Regions from separate parts of the Pseudoalteromonas sp. SR43-5 genome, predicted to be linked through region 1. Evidence: predicted binding sites of a transcription regulator. Region 1 holds the regulator's gene; the other holds the start of a gene.

Region 1 (7,930 bases):
TTTATATAATCCTGCAAAGTTACTGAAAAACCTCTTAAAATTAAAGGATATAGCATATAACAGGATAGACCTGATATTGCTTGGAATTTAAAAATAATAAGGGTATCGTACCCCAAGACTCCACCTCTCACTTTAACTTAAATTGCAGGATACCATCGCGTTATGTCTGACTTTCGTGAACAAGCACTACATTATCACTCACATCCCGTACCTGGTAAAATTAGCATTGAGCTAACAAAACCAGCTGAAACAGTTCAAGACTTAGCCCTAGCTTATAGCCCAGGTGTCGCTGAGCCTGTACGTGAAATTGCCGCAGATCCTGCAAATGCATATAAATATACCGGTAAGGGTAACATGGTTGCGGTTATCACTAATGGTACTGCAATTTTGGGCTTGGGTAATTTAGGTCCTTTAGCGTCTAAACCAGTAATGGAAGGCAAGGCGTTATTGTTTAAACGTTTTGCAGGGCTTGATTCTATTGATATTGAAGTAAAGCACAAAACAACAGAAGACTTTATTAACACGGTTGCCAATATTGCTGACACATTCGGTGGTATTAACCTTGAAGATATTAAAGCACCAGAGTGTTTTGAAATTGAAAAAGCATTAATAGAGCGTTGTAGCATTCCTGTTTTTCATGACGACCAACACGGCACCGCCATTGTTACGGCTGCCGGCATGTTAAATGCACTAGAAGTACAAGGTAAATCAATTGAAGATGCAATAATTGTATGTTTAGGTGCAGGCGCTGCTGCAGTTGCGTGTATGGAACTGTTAATTAAGTGTGGTGCACTGCGTGAACACATTTATATGCTTGACCGCAAAGGTGTTATTCATACTCGTCGCGATGATTTAAATGAATATAAACAGCTTTTTGCTAACAATACCGATAAACGCACATTGCAAGATGTAATTGCAGATGCTGATGTGTTTGTTGGTGTTTCGGGTCCTAACTTGTTAGCTGCCGAAGATTTAAAACTAATGGCAAAAAAACCGGTCGTGTTTGCATGTTCAAACCCAGATCCAGAGATCGATCCTGCACTTGCTCACGGCGCACGCAACGATTTAATTATGGCAACAGGGCGCTCTGATTACCCTAACCAGGTTAACAATGTTTTATGTTTCCCGTTTATTTTCCGTGGTGCACTTGATGTACGTGCAAGCGCGATTAACGATGAAATGAAAATTGCTGCAGTTGAGGCTATTCGTAGTATTGCCAAAGAGCCTGTACCTGCAGAAGTTTTAAAAGCCGCAGGCGTAGATAAGCTAGAGTTTGGTGCGCAGTACATTATTCCAAAACCAATGGATCCGCGTTTACTACCGCGTATAGCTAAAGCTGTAGCACTTGCTGCGGTAGAGTCGGGTGTTGCGCAAATTGACTTGCCTGAAAATTATATGGCGTAATATATAACGCTTAAACAAAAAAACCTCAGCAATGCTGAGGTTTTTTGATTAAAAAGGTAACGATTTATTCTTCGTTTAAAATAGGCACTTCTAAACCCATTTCTTGCATTATCTTTTTAACTTCTTCTGGTACTTTTTCTGCGTTGTCTTTACGTAGGTCATCGTCATTTGGTAAAGGTTGGCCAGTAAATGCATGCAAAAACGCCTCACATAGCAATTCACTATTTGTTGCATGGCGAAGGTTGTTGATTTGACGACGCGTACGCTCATCCGTTAAAACTTTTAATACATTTAGCGGGATCGAAACGGTGATCTTTTTAACTTGCTCTGATTTTTTCCCGTGTTCTGCGTATGGGTGAATATACTCACCATTCCATTTAGCCATAAGATGTATCGTTGCCTCAGATTATTAATTTCTCACACGGTATAAAAAGCGTGTAAATATGCGTGAAATTCTATCGATTTAAAAAAGATAGTCAAATAATAGATACCGATCTATCTTAATAAGCCTATTTGGGATGTAAAAATAAGCTCACTTTTGTGAGCTAAAATGTGGTACTAGCAAACGCCTTACCTAACTTTAGCCATCTAGAGCTTTAAAACCCTTTGACTTATTAAAACGGATAACTTACTCTTTTAGACGTCTAAACATCCAAATTAATCAGGTGACGAATATGAGCGAAAAAAACAAAGCGACCATTGCTGTACGTAACGGCGTTGATGCTGATAAACATCATGGTGCAGTGGTGCCGCCAATTTATTTATCAACGACTTATTCGTTTGCCGACTTTGATACTAAGCGTGAGTATGATTATGGCCGCAGTGGTAACCCTAATCGTGATATTTTAGCAGAGACGCTTGCTAAGCTTGAAGGTGGCGCTCGTGGCATAATTACGGCCACTGGTATGGCTGCCGTGCATTTAGCTACTCAGCTACTTAACAGTGACGACACGTTAGTAATTCCACATGATTGTTATGGTGGAAGCTATCGTTTATTTACATCGTTACAAAAACGCGGACTATTGAAGCTTGAAGTATTAGATTTAACAAAAGAAAAAAGCCTTCAACAAATTTTAGCAATTAAACCTAAGCTTATTTGGATAGAGACTCCAAGTAACCCAGTACTTCGTTTAACCGATATTAAAGCGGTTACCGATGTTGCTAAGCAATGCGGTGCATTGGTTGCCGCAGATAACACGTTTTTGTCTCCTGCCTTACAAAACCCTATTAAGTTTGGTGTAGATATTGTGGTGCATTCAACTACTAAATATATTAACGGGCACTCAGATGTAGTGGGCGGCGCTGTTATTGCTGCAACACAAGAGCTTGGTGATGAGCTTGCTTGGTGGGCAAATAATATTGGTATTACGGGCGCTCCTTTTGATAGTTATTTAACGCTTCGTGGTCTACGTACTTTAAATGTGCGCTTAAGGCAGCACCAAGAAAATGCGCTAGCAATAGCTGAGTACCTTGAAAGCTCCAATTTTGTAAGCCAAGTTTACTATCCTGGACTTGAGTCGCATCCTCAACATGAACTTGCTAAAGCACAACAACTTGGCTTTGGTGGCATGGTTAGTTTTGATATTAAAGGCGATATAAACGACGCGGCAGCATTTTTAACTAGCCTTAAAACGTTTAGTTTAGCTGAGTCACTAGGTGGCGTAGAGAGCTTAATTTGTCACCCTGCAACTATGACGCACGCAGGTATGGAGGCAAAGGCACGTTTAGAAGCGGGTGTGGGCGATACGCTTATTCGTATTTCGGTTGGGATTGAAGATATACACGATTTAATAGCTGACTTTGAACGAGTATTTGAACTTGTAAAACCAGGGCAAAATAAAAATGTTGGCCGTGTAGGCAAAGGTGCTGGCACTTCTGGTGGAAACGTTAAATTAAGTGCAGCCCGTCCAGCGCTTTGGTAATTAATACCAATCCGCAATAATACCTAATCAATTTGAGGGATTAAACCGCACGATAACATCGTTAAAAATTCCTAATATAGAACAACTAAATAACGAAATTTTTGCCTTGTTATCGATACGGTTTTCTTACCTCAAAATAGACAACTTAATTAAGCGAATTGGTATAAATATGGTCAATTGTGTACATAAATTTGGTGGTTCAAGCTTAAGCTCTAGTGAGCGCTATCAAAGCGTAGCTAAAATAATTATTGGGCATACTCAGCCGGGCGACTGTGTTGTGGTGTCTGCTGCAGGTAAAACTACAGATACACTTGTGTCGTTGTGGCAAAGTTATCAGCTGCAAGACACGCAAGCTGTCGCTGATATTTTACTGCAGTTAAATAACCATCAAAGCGATTTAATTGAGCAGTTATTACAAGCTGATTTAAAGCGCTGCGCACTTAGAACACTAAATACCGAGCTTAGTAATATTGCAGAACTTGCTCAAGCTGAGCAGCTAAAAGAGGCTGCGTTACTTGCGCACGGGGAACTGTGGTCAGCACGTTTACTCGCTACTTATTTACAGCAGCTAAATATTGAGGCGTGTGCTCAAGATGCCCGTAGTCTTTTTACCTTAAACGATGGTGAATTAATGCATGCGCAAAATGCGCAGCAATGTCGACAGTCAATTTTGCCTAATAAGATAAATGTTGTTACTGGGTTTATTGCCGCCGATACGAAAGGTGAGACCGTAACACTTGGACGCAACGGTAGCGATTATAGTGCAACACTACTTGCAAATTACTGTAATGCTAAGCAAGTATGTATTTGGACCGATACACAGGGAGTGTTTAGCACTGATCCTCGTAAGGTAAAAAAAGCGATTAAATACGGCAAAATTTGTCGCGGGCAAGCTAATTTATTAGCTCGTTTGGGTAACCCTGTATTACATGCAAAAACACTATCGCCACTTAAAAACACAGATATTAAGCTAGCTGTTCGTAGTAGTTTTGATGTGCAAGCAAGCCCAACAGATATAGTAAAAGAAGGTTCAGCAAAGAAAAAGCGTTTTATAACCACGCTGCAAAATGTTGATTTGTTAATGGTTGAAGGATTAAGTGAAGGTGAGGTCGCAAGCGTTAGTCAGCTTATTCAACATAGCCTTCATCATTTTAACCATAATGGTGAAGTGTATTTAGTAGTACCGGCTGCACAAACATATCAAGTTATTAATTACTTTGCTGGTAGAGCTAATATTAGTGAGTCAAATTTAAATGGCTGTGCAATTATTGCCCCTGAGCAAGACGTTAGCGTATTAAAACTGCAAGCTTTAGAAGTATTAGCTGAGCAGACTATAAAACCGCGTTTTGTGCATCAAGATAATGGTTATGTTTTATTACTAACAGACCAATTTATAGATAGCGATATACAAAGCGCCTTACACGATAAGCTAATCAATAAAGGCCAAGAAATAGCCGTTATAGTTGCGGGCCTTGGCAATGTAGGCGATGCTTTTATTGAGCAGTTATCGGCACAATTTGAGCGTTTATCAGACGACTTTAGTATTAAATTGGTAGCGCTGGTTCGCTCTAAACATATGTTATTTAATGCAAGTGGCATAAATATATCGCAATGGAAAACTCAATGGCAGCATGAGGCGAATAGCTATGAAGCTGCGGATTTACTTAATGCGATAAGCGAGCTTGACTACGAACATAAAGTTTTAATTGATATTACTGCAAGTGAGCAGTTTAGCTTTTTATATACAGATTTTGTAGACCGAGATTGTCATTTAATTAGTGCTAACAAATATGCAGGTACAGCACCTACTTCTTGGTATAAAGCACTTCGTAGTAACCTTGGCGAACGTAATTTACATTGGCGATATAATACAAGTGTAGGTGCAGGCTTGCCTATCAATTTTGCTTTGGCTGATTTGCAAAATAGTGGTGATAAAATTACGCGTATTGAAGGCGTGTTCTCGGGTACACTTTCGTGGTTATGTAGTAAGTATGATGGTACCACTGCTTTTTCTGAGTTGGTATTAGAAGCACAGAAAATGGGGTTCACAGAGCCTGACCCTCGCGAGGATTTATCTGGACGAGATATGCAGCGTAAGTTACTTATTTTAGCCCGAGAGTTAGGTATAGAGCTTGAGCTTGATGATATTAGCTTATCGGCATTAATGCCCGGTGAGCTTGCGCTAGGAAGTTGGGAAGACTTTCTAAACAATAAAGCCCAGCTAGATGCGTTCATTGAAGAGCATGCTGATACAGCAAAAGCTAATAACTCAGTACTGAGATACACAGGCCTATTAGATATAACAAAAACTGAAGTTATCGCTAAAGTAGGAGTTACGTATGTGCCCAATGGGAATGCGTTAGCAAACCTTACACCTGGCGATAATATTTTTGTAATTAATAGCAAATGGTATAGTGATAACGCGCTTGTGATTCAGGGGCCTGGGGCTGGGAAAGAAGTAACCGCTGCGGGTGTACACTCTGACTTATATTGGCTTGTTCAAAACTTAAAATAAGCGATTATTTAAATTAAAACGGCAGCTTAAATAAGCTGCCGTTTTTGTATTACAGAGATATTATTAAAATAGCTCTTCTTCGGTTTTTGTGTCTTCTTCAAATATATCGTTTGGCTGAGATAGCACATACTTTGTCGGTGCAGTGCCTTTTTCGAAGTATTCAAAGCGGCTGGTGTAGTCATTTTTGTGGCTTAGCAAACCAGTGGCTAAATCAATACGAATCGAAACAAGCCCCTCAGGTGGCTCAATTGGCGCTTCAGGTGTTCCCTCAAGTGCGGCTTTCATAAATTCAATCCATGCAGGCTGCGCTGTTTTAGCCCCCGATTCAGCACCAGATATTTGGCTGCTATCTAAGTTGTTATTGTACGTAGAACGACCAAGAGCGTTACCTGGGTTATCAAAGCCCACCCACACAGAAGTCATTACTTTACTGTTAAAACCACTAAACCAGGTGTCTACAGAATCGTTAGTTGTGCCTGTTTTACCCGAAAGATCACGACGTTCTAAAGCTTGTGCGCGCCAACCTGTACCACTCCAACCCGTTTTATGGGCCCAACTACCGCCGCCCCAAATACCACTGTGCATTGCATCAGCAATTAAAAAAGCATTCTGCTTAGAAATAATTCTCGGTGCACATTTTTTTGTTGGCTCCACTTCATCACTACTATTATGAAGTGAGAATTCATTATGTGTTGGTAAAGGCTCTTCGTCACAGGCAAGGGCAGGGTTTGCTTTGAACAATACATTACCGTAAGCATCTTGAATTTCTGAAATAAAGTAAGGTTCAATTAAGTGGCCACCATTGGCAAATGCACTCATGCCACGGGCAAGTTCAAGTGGAGTAATGGAAGCACTACCCAGTGCTAGTGATTCACTGCGATTAATGTCTGAATCTTTAAAGCCAAACTTTAATAAATGATCAGCTGTACGTTGTAATCCAACGCCGCGTAGTAAGCGCACCGAAATAACGTTTTTAGACTGTGCTAAGGCACGGCGAATTCTTATCGGACCATTATATACAGCAGGGCTGTTTTTAGGACGCCATGCTACGCCTTGGCTTTTATCCCATTGGTTTATAGGAGCATCGTTTAATATAGACGCAAGCGTGTAACCTTTTTCAAGTGCTGCTGAATATATAAAAGGTTTTATATTAGAACCTACTTGACGCTTTGCTTGTACCGCTCGGTTATATTGACTTTGCTCAAAGCTGTAACCACCTACAATAGCTTTAATTCTTCCATCTTGTGGGTCGAGTGACACAATAGCACTTGATGCTTCTGGTATTTGGCTTAGTAAGTAGCTGTCATCTTCATTTTTACGCACCCATATTTGCATTCCTGGCGTTAAAATATCTGTAGCTGCTTTTGGAGCAAAACTTTGGCGGTAACGAGTAATATATTTACGCGCCCATTTTAAGTTATCCCAAGTAAGAGTTGTGCGCTCGCCACTTTTAAGTAATACCGACGCTGTTTTATCATTAACACTAAGCACGGCTGCTGCTTTCAAAGTACCCAACTCATTTACGCTTTGTAATTTATTGAGTATTTGTTGCTCAGTTAAAGCAGGTTGTGTTTCAGGGTCCCATAAAACATCTGTTGGTCCTCTAAAACCATGGCGCATATCGTAATTATGTAAGTTGTTTACAAGTGCGTTTTGCGCTGCTTTTTGAACTTTAGACTCTACCGAGGTGAAAATTTTAAATCCTGAGTTGTAAGCTTTATCTATTCCATAACGCGAGACCATTTCAGCGCGCACCATTTCAGAAATATACGGGGCGTATAAATTTATTTCAGCACCATGAAAATAAGCGGTGATAGGTTGGCTCGTTGCTTCGTTATATTCTTCTTGAGTAATATAATTTTCAGTTAATAAACGCCCTAAAACAACATTTCGGCGTGCTTTTGCACGCGTTGGGTTACGAATTGGGTTTAAAGCTGAAGGGGCCTTCGGTAAACCTGCAATCATCGCCATTTGTGCAAGTGTTAAATCTTTTAACTCCTTACCGTAATAAACTTGTGCTGCAGCACCAATACCAAAAGCGCGATTACCTAATTCTATTTTATTAAGGTAAAGCTCTAAAATTTCGTCT
Region 2 (7,930 bases), on a different contig from region 1:
GCGTTTATTTCGTCAGCGCCGTCAACGTATACATCTAAAGCATCAACGTTATTAAGTTCAAACACTTCAATACCTAACGCTTCCAAACGTGCAGTTGACGCTTCTGAGCTTGATACAGCGCCTACAATAGTGTCCTTTACTGAGCCAAGGGCATCAATAAAGTGATTAACAGTAGAGCCTGTACCGACACCTACAATGGTGTTTTCTTTTACAAACTCGAGTGCTGCCCAGGCAGCTGCTTTTTTTAATTCGTCTTGTGTCATTGCTTTGTGCTCATGTATGTCAGAAATATGCGGCTAGTAACCAAAATTAAATGTTACCAACAGTATGTTTTATCTGGGGTGATAATGGTTTCAAGTGGTACGTCCCATGACTCGATTGGTAGAGCATCAACTTTTTGGCATTCATGTGCAAGGCCAATTAGTTGTGGTTTTTGCCAATTTTGTTCGTGTAAACGCGCCAATGTCCGGTCGTAAAACCCACCTCCCATTCCTAGGCGATTACCTTGTTTATCAAATGCCACTAATGGCATAAGGAGGTAATCAAGCGCTGGTAATGGGCATATTTGAGAGCAGTTCAGCTTAGGCTCCAAGATACCATAGCGATTTGCCCTCATGGGTGAGTTTTTCTCATAGCGCTGAAATAGTAAATTAGCGCCATTGAATGGGTGTATTATAGGTAGATAAACAACGTGGTTTAAGTTCCATAATTCTTTAATTAACAATGAAGTGTCTAGTTCTCCGTCGTTACTTAAATAAATGGCAATATGCTTTGAATTCGTTGTATTTTCGCTTTTTAAGTGTTGAATAAAATTCATTTTTAGCGATTGCGCAGCAATTATTTGCTGATTATTTGACAAGTTTTTACGGGTGTTACGAATTTCAGCTCTTATTTGTGCGCGTTTATTGCTCATTAAACTAATTAGCCATTTTTAAAAAGAGAATAAATCGGGAAAAATCAAAAAAACAGCCAGTACGACTAGCAAGATGGTGGCAGTTGCAATCAATGAATATAAAAGTAAGTTACTGCGTTTTTTAGGAGTCGCTAAATCCTCATCTAGCATTAGGTCGTCATCTTGCCATTCGTCTACACTTTCGTCTGGTGTATTTAATTGAGCTTCAGGAAGGCGTTGCTCTAGCTCATCTAGCTTTTCTTCAAGGCGTATTAAGCTGCTAGTGATGTAATCAAGTGCATCAAAAATACGTTCATCACGTTGGTTGTTATTTGCAGCTGCGGGGGAGCTATTTTGAATCGCATTTGAAACAGCTTGCAGCTTACTTTTAATACCTAGGCTTGCTAATAACTTAGTCTGTTTTAACGCTTTGTCTTTATCGCTTGGCGCAAACAGCGGCTTACCTTTAAAAAAAAGAGCTACTTTTTCATCTGACGTTTTTAATTTTGCAGCTAAGTTTGCGCACGCTGTTTTTATGTCAACGTTATCGGCAAGTCCTGCAAATATAACGCGAAAGTTATCGGCCATTTAACTATCCCTAAAGCTTTTATAATGAAATGAGTATATACCTAAAGTACAAAAGAATTCGAGGTTGATTTTATAGTTATTTTGTAGACGTACTACAAACAATGTAACTGATAAGTTTTAGATACAAAAACGGCCCTATTAAGGGCCGTTTTTAATTTACTTCAACACTTTTAGCTTAAAGGCCAGCAGCTGCACGAAGTGCATCAGCTTTATCTGTACGTTCCCAAGGGAATTCGTCACGACCAAAGTGGCCGTAAGCCGCTGTAGGAAGGTAGATAGGGCGCTCTAAATCAAGCATTTGAATTAAGCCGTAAGGGCGCAGGTCAAAGTGTTCACGAATAAGCTCGATTAAACGGCTTTCTTCTAACTTGCTTGTACCAAACGTTTCAACGCTGATAGATGTAGGCTCTGCAACACCGATTGCGTAAGAAACTTGTAATTCACATTTATCAGCAAGGCCAGCCGCAACTACGTTTTTAGCAACGTAACGTGCAGCGTATGCAGCTGAGCGGTCAACTTTTGATGGATCTTTACCAGAGAAAGCACCACCACCGTGACGAGCCATACCACCGTATGTATCAACGATGATTTTACGACCTGTTAAACCGCAATCGCCCATTGGTCCGCCAATTACAAAGCGACCCGTTGGGTTAATGAAAAATTTAGTCGCGCTTGTAATAAGCTCTGCAGGAAGTACCGGCTTGATGATAGTCTCCATCACCGCTTCTACTAAATCTTTTTGCGAAATGTCTTCGCTGTGCTGAGTAGATAGTACTACTGCATCAATACCTACTGGCTTACCATTTTCGTATGCAAAAGTAACTTGAGATTTTGCATCTGGACGTAACCAGTTAAGCTCGCCGCTTTTACGTACTTGCGCTTGGCGCTGTACTAAACGGTGTGAGTAAGTAATTGGCGCAGGCATTAGTACTTCTGTTTCGTTACATGCGTAACCAAACATAAGACCTTGGTCGCCAGCACCTTGTTCTTCTGGGCTAGTACGGTCAACACCTTGGTTAATGTCAGGAGACTGTTTACCAATAGTGTTTAAAATTGCACATGAATCTGCATCGAAACCCATGTCTGAATGCGTGTAGCCAATTTCACGTACTGTTTTACGTGTAATTTCTTCAATATCAACCCATGCGCTAGTAGTGATTTCACCACCAACCATAACCATACCTGTTTTTACGTAAGTTTCGCACGCAACACGGGCATGAGAGTCTTGCTCTAGGATAGCATCAAGTACCGCATCAGAGATTTGATCGGCGATTTTATCCGGATGACCTTCAGAAACTGATTCAGAAGTAAATAAATGTTTTGCCATTGTATTTCTGCTCACAAATATTGCGCTTCACAAACGTCGGTATTAGCGCTAAAAAATTAAGGGGCGTATTTTATCGAAAACAAAACACCTTGCATAGTGTTTTTACGCCTAGACGTCTAAATAAAATTACTAATAACTTTTTGGTCTTAAAAAATATTCATAATGCCTCACTTTTATAGGGTTTTTAATTGCACACAGCCCCCACAATAAGTAAGAATGGTCGATATAAACAAACCCAAGTTACTTGGGTGCATAAACAAACACATAAATACCCGCGCAAATACACATAAAGGTAGGAGAATTCATGCCATCTCGCAAAGAACTTGCAAATGCTATTCGCGTCTTGTCAATGGACGCAGTACAAAAGGCCAAATCTGGTCACCCTGGAGCCCCTATGGGCATGGCTGATATCGCAGAAGTATTATGGCGCGATTATCTAAAACACAACCCAACAAATCCAGAGTGGGCTGACCGTGACAGATTTATTCTTTCAAACGGCCACGGTTCAATGCTTATCTATTCTCTATTGCATCTAAGTGGTTACGACTTACCACTGGACGAAATTAAAAACTTCCGTCAAATGCATTCTAAAACACCAGGTCACCCTGAATATGGCTATGCACCAGGAATCGAAACTACTACGGGTCCATTAGGTCAAGGGATCACAAATGCCGTAGGTATGGCAATTGCTGAAAAAGCGCTAGCTGCACAGTTTAACCGCGAAGGTCACGATATTGTTGATCACTTTACCTATGCATTTATGGGCGATGGCTGCCTTATGGAAGGTATTTCTCATGAAGCTGGTTCACTTGCAGGCACATTAGGTCTGGGTAAACTTGTTGCATTTTGGGATGACAACGGCATTTCAATCGATGGTGAAGTAGAAGGTTGGTTTACAGATGACACGCCAGCTCGCTTTAAAGCATACGGTTGGCATGTAATTAGTGGTGTTGATGGCCACGACAGCGATGCTATAAGTGCTGCAATTGCAGAAGCTAAAAGTGTTACCGATAAACCATCACTAATTTGTTGTAAAACAATTATTGGTTACGGCTCACCTAATAAATCTGGTAGCCACGATTGTCACGGTGCACCACTAGGTGATGACGAAATTAAAGCGTCTCGCGAATTCTTAGGTTGGACTGGCGATGCGTTCGAAATTCCTGATGATATTTACGCACAATGGGATAGCAAAGAAAAAGGTCAACAGCTTGAATCAAGCTGGGACGAAAAATTTGCAGCATACGCAAAAGCATACCCAGAGCTTGCAGCTGAATATAAGCGTCGTATTAATAACGAACTGCCTGGCGATTGGGCTGAAAAATCTCAAGCGTACATTGAGCAATTACAAGCAAACCCTGCAAACCCAGCGTCTCGTAAAGCATCGCAAAATGCATTAAACGCATTTGGTCCGTTATTACCAGAATTTATGGGTGGCTCAGCCGATTTAGCAGGCTCAAACTTAACAATTTGGGATGGCTCTAAAGGTTTAACACACGACGATGCAAGCGGTAACTACATTTACTACGGTGTACGTGAGTTTGGTATGTCGGCAATTATGAATGGTATTGCCCTTCATAAAGGCTTTATTCCTTACGGTGCTACGTTCTTAATGTTTGTTGAATATGCAAAAAATGCCGTACGTATGGCTGCATTAATGAAGCAACCAAGCATTTTTGTATACACGCACGATTCAATCGGTTTAGGTGAAGATGGTCCAACTCACCAACCAGTAGAGCAAATTGCAAGCATGCGTTTAACGCCTAACTTATACAACTGGCGCCCATGTGACCAAGTTGAGTCGGCAATTGCATGGCAACAAGCTATTGAGCGTAAAGACGGTCCTACATCGTTAATCTTTACTCGCCAAGGTCTTGAGCAACAAGCGCGTGACGCACAGCAATTAAGCGATGTTAAAAAGGGTGGTTACATCCTTAGCTGTGACGGCAACCCTGAGATTATTTTCATTGCAACGGGTTCTGAAGTGCAACTAGCACAAGATTCAGCAACTGAGCTACGCAGCCAAGGTAAAAAGGTACGTGTTGTATCTATGCCATGTACTGATGCCTTTGAAGATCAAAGCGCAGAGTACAAAGAAAGCGTATTACCGGCATCTGTTACACGCCGCGTAGCAGTAGAAGCAGGTATTGCTGACTACTGGTACAAGTACGTAGGTCTAAATGGCGCAGTAGTAGGTATGACTACCTTTGGTGAGTCGGCACCTGCTGGTGAGCTGTTTGAGCACTTTGGCTTTACAGTGGCAAACATTGTAAGTAAAGCAAACGAGCTTTTTTAATCGCTTTGATTAAATAAAGTAAGTAATTGAAAAACCCGCACATGTTGCGGGTTTTTTTATGCCCTTACATGAAGCAACTTCACCTTGAACAATGCTGCTTTCCTTGCAAGAAAGTAAGCTATCAGGCAAGGTAGTGCGATAAAATTTATAAATAAAAATCTTAAATTAATAGCAGGAGCTAAAAATGCCAAAGTTCGATAACGTAAGTGTAGTAAAAAAAGCCAATGTATATTTTGACGGAAAAGTGTCAAGCCGTACCGTTATTTTAGGTGATGGCGAAGCGAAAACTTTAGGCTTTATGCAACCTGGTGAGTTTGTTTTTGATACAAACCAAAAAGAATGCATGGAGCTTTTAGCTGGCCAATGGGATATTTTATTACCAGGGGCAAGTGAGTGGAAAACATTTAACGCAGGTGAATCGTTTAATGTTGATGCAAATGTAAGCTTTAAAGTAAAAGTATCTGATTTTGCTGACTACTGTTGTTCGTACACAGATTAATCAATACAGCTAGACGTCTGAAAGCCCATGCACTATGGGCTTTGCATAAACTTTGCACAACGCATGATTTAAATCACCAAAAACCGCAAATAAACCTCAAATATCTCTCTTTTTTCCTTGTGTTAATCTAAATAGCCCCCAATACTATTTATGAGGTAACAAATAAAAGGATACCCTATGAAAATTAATCTTTCTGGTCACCATGTTGAAGTTACTGACTCTATTAGAGAGCACATCAACGAAAAATTTTCAAAAATCGAGAGCCACTTTCCATCGCTTATTGCACTCGATATTATTTTGTCTAAAGAGCATCATAAAATCCAAGCTGAAATTAGCACTAATTACGAAGGCACGCGCATATCGGTAAAAGGGGAAAACGAAGTTATGTACCCAGCCATTGCAAGCGCAGCTAAAAAACTCGATGCGGCACTAAAACATCGAAAAGGGCAGATAAAAGCAAACTTACACGAAAAGCCTGTTAGCACTACACCTGAAATCGCACACGAGATCATCCAAGAGATGGATCTTAAATAAAATTTAGTCACAAAGTATTGTAAAAAAGAGCCGTATGGCTCTTTTTTATTGTCTGTAATTTAGGTAAGTTATGCGTTCTTGCAGTTTATTGATTAAAAAAATTAATAAAAGCAGCGTATAACACACATATTTTGAGAAATTAATGCACACAACAAAAGCAGTATGGAAGTCTCGACTAGGTGCGCTTGGACCTGGAATACTCATGGCAACAGCCGCTATTGGCGGTTCTCACTTAGTTGCCTCTACGCAAGCTGGGGCAATATTTGGCTGGCAATTATTTTGGCTTATCCTCGTTGTTAATGTTTTAAAGTACCCGTTTTTTCGCTTTGGTATGGAATACACACTCGCCACTAAAAATAGCCTAGTGGAGGGCTATAAAAGCAAAGGCCCGTTTTATTTTTACAGTTTTATCGGTTTAAACATTGTAGCCGCCGTAGTTAATACCGCTGGCGTATTACTACTTACTGCAAGCTTACTGCATTACGCGTTGCCCGTAGTGATAGAAGTAACACTGCTATGTTGGATATTATTAGGAGTGTGCTTAGCCATATTATTGTTAGGGCACTTTAAAGCGCTCGACAGTGTGGCCAAAGGCATAATGGGGTTATTAACGCTGGCTACCGTTATTGCGTTAGTTATCGCGTTTAGTAATGGCCCAATGGCGCCTGCTGATTATGTTGGTCCATCACCATATGAGCTTGCTATGCTGAGCTTTATGGTGGCTTTAATGGGCTGGATGCCAGCCCCTATCGAAATATCTGCATTAAGTTCTTTATGGCTAAAAGAAAAACAAGCCCAGCAAACAGTTTCTAAAAGCCAAGGCTTGTTCGATTTTAACGTAGGTTACTGGCTTACAGCTGGCTTAGCCTTGGTATTTTTTAGCTTAGGTGTATTAGTGCAGTACGGGCAGACCAGTAGTATAGAACTCGGCGGTGTTGCGTTTGCCAAGCAGCTTATTGATATGTACGCATTAACAATAGGCGAGTGGGCAAGGCCGCTTGTATCAGCAATCGCTTTTTTATGTATGTTTGGTACTACACTTACCGTGCTTGATGGTTACGCGCGTACGCTTAACGAATCCCATAAATTACTTGGCTTTGGGCAATCAAAACACAGTCTAAATATTTGGTTAATACTACAAGCACTTGCCGGTATGGCCGTTATTTTATTTTTTAAATCAGCCCTTGGCCCCATGCTTACGTTTGCAATGACACTTTCATTTGTTACAACGCCTGTATTTGCATGGCTCAACTTTAGCCTTGTGCGCTCAGAGCCTGCTATAAAGCACAGCGTGCTATTACGTAGTTTAACGTGGTTAGGTTTAGTGTATTTAGTAGGCTTTGCTGTTGCGTTTGTAGTATGGAAACTAGCAGCCTAAATAGAGCCACTTACTTTAGGGTTTTAATTAAAGCCCTAAAGCCCTCAAGCATTAAATTCTAGGATTAAACGAGGCATAAATGGATATTAGAATAGGTGAGCTTTCAAACCCACACGTTATAAAGCTACTACAAGCACACCATAACGATATGTTAAAACACTCACCCGTTGAGAGCGTACATGCACTTGATGTGAGTAAACTCACTCAGCCCGATATAACTTTTTATAGCTTATGGATTGATAAAATTACGTTTTAAATTAGCAGTTTTGCTTCTATGTTCTCCTCTTATCAATAAGGTTCATAGATTAATCTGTATCCAATAACTGAAAGCTGGGAACTTGTACAGATACAAATAATGTCGTTCCGTTATCCTGTTCTATAAAATGCTAAAAACTCTCAAATTCATTTTAATATTA

What was found. The regulator MetJ, encoded in region 1, represses methionine synthesis genes. The targets are predictions, from matches to a motif close to TAGACGTCTAGACGTCTA.
Region 2: the regulator MetJ is predicted to act here: its motif matches at 2,909-2,926, upstream of metK (methionine adenosyltransferase).

The regions. Positions count from the first base shown of each region.
Region 1 is NZ_JACJEA010000029.1:14,222-22,151, reverse strand. Features, by position in the region: gene H5090_RS15940 (malic enzyme-like NAD(P)-binding protein) at 163-1,404, shown strand; gene metJ (met regulon transcriptional regulator MetJ) at 1,469-1,789, opposite strand; gene metB (cystathionine gamma-synthase) at 2,079-3,326, shown strand; gene metL (bifunctional aspartate kinase/homoserine dehydrogenase II) at 3,496-5,841, shown strand; gene H5090_RS15920 (penicillin-binding protein 1A) at 5,905-7,930, opposite strand, start outside.
Region 2 is NZ_JACJEA010000004.1:142,787-150,716, reverse strand. Features, by position in the region: gene rpiA (ribose-5-phosphate isomerase RpiA) at 1-263, opposite strand, end outside; gene H5090_RS03960 (5-formyltetrahydrofolate cyclo-ligase) at 317-913, opposite strand; gene H5090_RS03955 (hypothetical protein) at 932-1,480, opposite strand; gene metK (methionine adenosyltransferase) at 1,656-2,807, opposite strand; gene tkt (transketolase) at 3,112-5,103, shown strand; gene H5090_RS03940 (pyrimidine/purine nucleoside phosphorylase) at 5,288-5,602, shown strand; gene hpf (ribosome hibernation-promoting factor, HPF/YfiA family) at 5,780-6,136, shown strand; gene H5090_RS03930 (NRAMP family divalent metal transporter) at 6,339-7,514, shown strand; partial or broken gene H5090_RS03925 (GNAT family N-acetyltransferase) at 7,594-7,755, shown strand.